Regions from separate parts of the Sphaerospermopsis torques-reginae ITEP-024 genome, predicted to be linked through region 1. Evidence: predicted binding sites of a transcription regulator. Region 1 holds the regulator's gene; each other region holds the start of a gene.
What was found. The regulator NtcA, encoded in region 1, controls nitrogen genes in cyanobacteria. The targets are predictions, from matches to a motif close to TNTGTANNNNNNNNTACANA.

Region 1 (2,208 bases):
GCCAGACAGTGAATGAGGATGTCTAATTTACCCCATTGATCACGGACAGTTTCAAAAGTGGCTTGAATTTGTTCCTCGTTTTCAACGTTACAGGGAAGAAATAAGCTAGGTTGGAGAGGTTCGACTAATTCTGAGACTTTTTTCTCGAATTTGCCTTTTTCATCTGGCAAATAGGTAATGCCCAAGTTAGCACCAGCTTGGTGTAGTTGTTGAGCAATACCCCAGGCAATGGAGCGATTATTGGCAATACCCGTGACTAAGGCATTTTTACCGGACAGATTCAGCATAGAAATAGTCAATGTGATCAATCATTAGGAGTATATATAACCATACTAGAATCTGACCCTATTTTTACTGAGTTAGGTAGGGGATTTTCAAAATTATCATTCGTTTGGGTGTTGTAAGCCAAAAATTTACGATAAAGCAGATTGCAGATCAATGAGGTACAGCATCTAGCTTGAAACATAGACAGAAAGAGAGTTTTACTCCTGACTCCTGACTCCTGTCTCCTGCTGTAATTGTTTAAGAAGTTATAAAGATATTGCAAATTTTTCTGCAAAAAAACCTTTATAGTTCAGTTTGATAAACGACTGATCAACAATTCTGGGCTAAAAATAACAAAAATTGGGTATCATGATCAACAAATAAAGATAAAATGAGAAATTTGAGTATAGGAAAAAACAAAAAGGTTGACGGTGCTTTATTGAATTTTCAGATGTATTCTTAGGTAATCAGTTTTTGTTTTTCCGGCATTGGGTAGGGGAAGGGAGATGATCGTGACACAAGATAAAGCCCTAGCAAATGTTTTTCGTCAGATGGCAACTGGAGCATTTCCGCCAGTTGTGGAGACGTTTGAACGCAACAAAACGATCTTTTTTCCCGGCGATCCCGCCGAACGAGTTTATTTTCTTCTCAAGGGTGCTGTGAAACTTTCCAGGGTATATGAAGCAGGAGAAGAAATAACGGTAGCATTGCTACGGGAAAATAGTGTTTTTGGCGTGTTGTCATTGCTAACGGGTAATAAGTCAGATAGGTTCTATCATGCAGTTGCCTTTACGGCGGTAGAATTACTTTCTGCCCCAATTGAACAAGTAGAGCAAGCACTCAAGGAAAATCCAGAATTATCAATGTTAATGCTGCGGGGACTATCTTCGCGGATTCTGCAAACAGAGATGATGATTGAAACCCTTGCTCATCGAGATATGGGTTCTCGGTTGATCAGTTTTTTGTTAATTCTCTGTCGGGATTTTGGTGTACCCTGTGCAGATGGCATTACCATTGATTTGAAGCTATCCCATCAGGCGATCGCTGAAGCAATTGGTTCTACTCGCGTTACAGTCACCAGATTGCTTGGCGATTTACGCGAGAAAAAAATGATCTCCATCCACAAGAAAAAGATTACTGTGCATAAACCTGTCACATTAAGTAAGCAATTTACTTAAAATCTGTTGGGGGGAAAGTTGGTACAAGTTGTATTGAAGTTGTGTTTGGAAAAAAATACCCGCAATCGGAGGTAATTGAAAAATTGACTAAATTCTGCTTTTGCCAATCTTCTTTCCCCCACAGACAATGGTTGAAAGTAGTAGGCTGTATCTGGAAGCATTTCTGGCGGTAGTTGAAGATGGCCACCGGGTACATCCTGATAGCAGCAATTTTAATTCTGGGGGGCGTGATTGCCACTGTGGGCGATCGCATTGGCACTAAAGTAGGCAAGGCACGCCTCTCTTTATTCAATCTGCGTCCCAAAAACACGGCGGTACTCGTAACTATTTTTACGGGTGGTGTAATTTCCGCCTCAACTTTAGCAATTTTATTTGCTGCTGATGAAGGTTTGCGGAAAGGAGTGTTTGAGTTAGAGGATATTCAAAAAGACCTAAGAAACAAGCGAGAACAATTAAAAATTGCCGAAACCCAAAAAACTGAGGTAGAAAATCAGTTAATTCAAGCGAGGAAAGAACAAGCTCAAGCACAGCAAGATTTACAGAAAATTAATCAGTCTCTACAAGCGGCGAATGCCAAACAACGGATCACCCAAGCTCAACTCAATCGCACTATTAGCCAACAAGCTAAAACTCAAGCCCAACTTCAAGGCACTCAAAGCCGACTCGGTGAAGTAGTAATTCAGTATAGACAAGCTATAAATGAACTAGAAAACCTTTATCAACAGCGTCAGGCATTGCAGACAGCAGTGCAAGAGTTGAGGGCAGA
Region 2 (2,208 bases), 910 kb from region 1:
TGACAACCCCAAAGCTAAACGCTTAGAGTTCCGCTGTCCTGATGCTACTTCTAACCCCTACTTAGCTTTTGCGGCTATGCTTTGCGCTGGTATTGATGGTATTAAGAACAAAATCCATCCCGGTGAACCTTTAGACAGAAATATCTATGAACTGTCTCCTGAAGAACTAGCTAAGATTCCTTCTACTCCTGGTTCTTTGGAATTAGCTTTGGAAGCATTGGAAAATGACCACGCTTTCTTAACTGAAACTGGTGTATTCTCAGAAGACTTCATCCAAAACTGGATTGACTACAAGCTTGCTAACGAAGTTAAGCAAATGCAGTTGCGTCCTCATCCTTACGAATTCTTCTTATATTACGATTGCTAATTGCAAGCTGTATAGCGGTTTTCGTTGTGATATCAAACGCAAAAGGAGTACAACCTACTTGTACCCCTTATCAATTTTTAGCCACCTCAGAGGGTGGCTTTTTTATTCTTCAATTTGACTCAAAAAATAGAATTAGAACAAGTCAGGATATTTACTATTTTTAGAGATTCCCCGGCAGTCTATGGGTAGATATGGGTGGAAATAAACAAAAAACAGAAGTATTTAGATAAAAATAACATTGCCTCAAAACTCTTGCTTTTTGCCTCTAACCTTGCCATCACGACAATTTTTAACACCTATCTACTCAAATCAAGACTGTTAGCTCATCGCTGCATTACTCCGGCTATAAAGTGTTTGTGTAGTGGGATCTACCTTCCCTTGAATGGGATTCCAATAATGACATAGTTCTTGGGGAAGACCGAGTTCTTGTGTAGCACGCATCAGCATGGATTGTTGACGGTTCTTAACTTGCTGATGTTGACGTACCATTAACGCGCGGGATTTTTCTTGAATAGACATATTTTTGTCCTCTCTAGTTTTTAGTAATAGATGTTTTAGATGATTAACTTTTTTTTTCGCCTCACATATTTATAGTACCAAAAATTCTGTAACTTACAATACTGAATCAAGTTTTTGTTACAAAAATTTACAAATGAGGCGATCGCTGTTGCGAAAAATTAATAAAACCAAAGGCTGTAATCATTCCCTAGCAAGATGTTTAAGCCTTTAACTTGATAGATGTCTCTGAACATTTTGATCAGCAGAAAATGAGTATTTATGCTGGGTTCAGGTGGAAAACTGGCAATTGAGAACAGACAATTTAGGTTCTGTTTCAATTCTGTCTACTTGTTGCCATCAACCTACCTCCATGAGAAAAAAGACTTTATTTTTGACATTTCGTTACATAAAATAATTAAAGTCCACAAAAATTAATGGATTATTTATGTTTAATAACTTAACAAAGTTAACTTATCAAAGCTTTCAACAAAGCAAAAGCTACTTTAGTGTCGGTCACAAACTCCTGAGTACACAGTTGAAAAACCTGCTTTACCCCACAGTAGGCCAGATGAAACCAGCATCTCCAGAGGCGATCGCCAAATTACAAAACAGGTTAAACCAGCTACTAGAAGCAGATTGGCAAGATAGCCAAAAAGGGATATACCCTGAAAGTGTCTTATTTGATCCCACATTCCGCACTTCAAAAAGTAGCATAAACAAACTACATTGACGGTAAATTAAAACTTATGGTTTGAACAATTACGTATCAATGTAAAACAAAATTATGGACACACAAAGTTGAGCTTTAGAAGGTGTTTAAAAGCTATTGCAATAACAATATTTAATTCAAGGTGTGGAATCAGTTATCAAAAAGATAACCGATGAAATAGTAAAAATAGAGAGAAAACTAAGATAATAAATAATATTTTTGACAAGTAGTAGGTAGGAATTGCAAGATATGACAATGCGACTCCGTTAAATTAAGAATTCGTTGAAATCCTTGTGCCATCAAAAGATGAATACCTTGAAAGCACTGAAATATCCATCTTAATGTGGGAGATTCTGTAGGTTTATTCAGTTGGTTTTTAACTGTGGCTTTTTGTGCCTTCAATGACATTCTTAATTGTCTTTGTCCTAAATTATAAACCAAAAGACATAATGCCATTAACATCATCATTGTCTCTACTCTTTGGGGATTTTTCACAAACAGACTATCCGCGAAAAATAACGGGTCTTTGATAAATCTAAATCCTCTTTCTGTAGATTGTTGTTCTTTATATATTTTGAGGATTTCTTCTGACTCTAACTCCTGAGCATCCAAAATATTGGTGGCTAAAATAAAT
Region 3 (2,208 bases), 2.1 Mb from region 1:
AACTTTCCCTGTTGATCTGGTAAGTCCAAAATATTACTAATATTACCAATATTACTAATATTACTAAATTGAATTTGTTGGTTGGCTGTCCCCTGAACCAAATCATCTCCGTAGTTTAATCTTGCTGTCTCTGGGTACACCACCACTGGAATTAATTGCGCCTCACCTGTGGGAGTATCTGCCAATTCTTGGGTTAAGTAGACAACACTCAAAGACGCTCCCAGTCCTTGGGTTAATAGAGATATTTGCTCTCGACACAAAGCAATAAAATCAGAACTAGCAGATATTAACATTTTTTAGTTCTTGCTAAGGATTATGGACTAGTACAACACGGCGTAAATAAACCAACCATTCTAAATCGCTAAAAAGCTTACTCCATATTATTTTTGACTTTTGACTTTTGACTTTTGACTTCCGCTAAGCGGTACTAGCAGCTTATAGCAGGTGACATCATGGAAATTTATTCAGTCTTTAGATTAGATCATCAACTGATACTAGCGGCCTCGTCTATTGCTATAAATAAATATTTTAAGTCCTATTCAGTAAATAGCTCATTGTTGCTGGATGTCGGAGAACAATATTTTTACTGACAAAAAATACAAATTCAGCCACAGAAGCCAGAAATGCTGATCAAATCTACCAATTTTGCTAATAATTTTATGAGTATTTCCGAAAGTCTAGTTATTTATACTGTACTATACTTACTACTAGACTACTGATAATTTCTCTAAAGTTTGAACAAATTACTTTGGTTGTATCAAAAGGTTAAAAACCATTGATTTTTTCAACCATAACTTATATAATTACTACGGGTTTTGTAGCTATGACTACAAACTTATAGCTTGAAAGAGGAGGACAATAGGTTGGCAAGGAGACGTAAAAGAAAAAGTCGTCGTCGTCAGGAAGGACGACGGATTCTAGAACACGTGCCTCAGTACAGCATCGAAAGTGGCGAAGATAAACCTGTGACAGCAGCTAGAAAATTCATTCAAGCTGAAGGTATCTTGCCTCCTGCCTTGCTACTTGTAAAACGCAACGAACATACAACAGATCGTTATTTTTGGGCGGAAAAAGGTCTGTTTGGCGCTCAATACGTAGAAGAGAATCATTTTCTATTTCCTAGTCTGAGAGTGTTGGAAACTCCAGTTAGTCAGCAAGAATTAGTGACTGTGGCAAGTCGCTAACTTCTAAAATTATCTCCTACGCATTGAATCCTAATTCTTACTTCTGACTCTGACATTAATTAACTGGCAAAATTGATCAGTTTATGCAAAAATTCAATTTTTTTTAAGTTTGTAGCTGAACTGTCAGTAGAGCTAATTAACTTTAGATGGTCAAATCCTGTGCAGTTTTATATTGCATGGTTTGATATAAAGGATAATGATACAGCAAGGAGTAGCAACAAAATCCAGCACACAAGAATATGTTTTGCTTAGATATAATGAGCTTTAATTGCTAAAGGTATCTAAAAGCAAAACTACCCATATAAGATTTGGTGTGTTTCCTCCCTACTGTTCTCTTTCCTCAAAAGTCTGTCAGAAGTTAGCACTTCATCATCAGGATACGATTGTCAAGCCTGGACTAACAAATAAAGTTTAGTCAACCATTTTTAACTGTAACGCCTTTTGTAACTCAGCAAGTTCATCACGATGGGCGATGACAGTAATTATACTTGAGGAGTGTTGTTCATTTGGAGTTGACTCCATTTTGAGTGACACCTTCTCAAGTCTTCCTGCCTTGCGCCAATAAAATATACCACTTAATGGTGACAGCAGGACTAAAACCAGGGAAAATGGACTGTGACTAGAAAAAAGCTGAGATAAAACCAAAGAGAGGCAAGCAAAACCAACTGCGGCTAAAATAGTTAAGAATATAGCTAAGAACCAGCTAGGTCTAACAAATCCTTCAAAATTCACCTGATTACTGTCTTTATCTATAGATGTTACACGGTAGGAACGGGAGCGAAAATACTCCTTGAGTTGGTTCATCAAGGTAGCGTCATCTTGTTCAGAAGTTAACTTTGCTTGTTCGGTGCGGTCTTTTGTGGAAGCACGAATAAAGAAAAATAGTCCTACTGATAATAACAAAGTGAGTAGGAAAGTAGATTGCACAATAGTATTATTCATAGCTAAATTTGAGTTTTTTACTAAACCAGACTTACTTATTATCAATTATTCTTGATAGGGATTGTCAGGATTTTTTGGACAG

Region 2: the regulator NtcA is predicted to act here: its motif matches at 972-991, upstream of gifA (glutamine synthetase inactivation factor IF7A).
Region 3: the regulator NtcA is predicted to act here: its motif matches at 815-834, upstream of K2F26_RS08625 (DUF3155 domain-containing protein).

Annotation. Positions count from the first base shown of each region.
Region 1 covers NZ_CP080598.1:3,992,122-3,994,329, reverse strand. Annotated here, with positions in the region: gene fabI (enoyl-ACP reductase FabI) at 1-287, opposite strand, end outside; gene ntcA (global nitrogen regulator NtcA) at 771-1,442, shown strand; gene K2F26_RS18635 (DUF3084 family protein) at 1,622-2,208, shown strand, end outside.
Region 2 covers NZ_CP080598.1:4,902,362-4,904,569, forward strand. Annotated here, with positions in the region: gene glnA (type I glutamate--ammonia ligase) at 1-367, shown strand, start outside; gene gifA (glutamine synthetase inactivation factor IF7A) at 686-886, opposite strand; gene K2F26_RS22730 (hypothetical protein) at 1,311-1,595, shown strand; gene K2F26_RS22735 (IS1634 family transposase) at 1,773-2,208, opposite strand, start outside.
Region 3 covers NZ_CP080598.1:1,863,095-1,865,302, reverse strand. Annotated here, with positions in the region: gene K2F26_RS08630 (GAF domain-containing sensor histidine kinase) at 1-293, opposite strand, end outside; gene K2F26_RS08625 (DUF3155 domain-containing protein) at 864-1,184, shown strand; gene K2F26_RS08620 (cofactor assembly of complex C subunit B) at 1,596-2,126, opposite strand.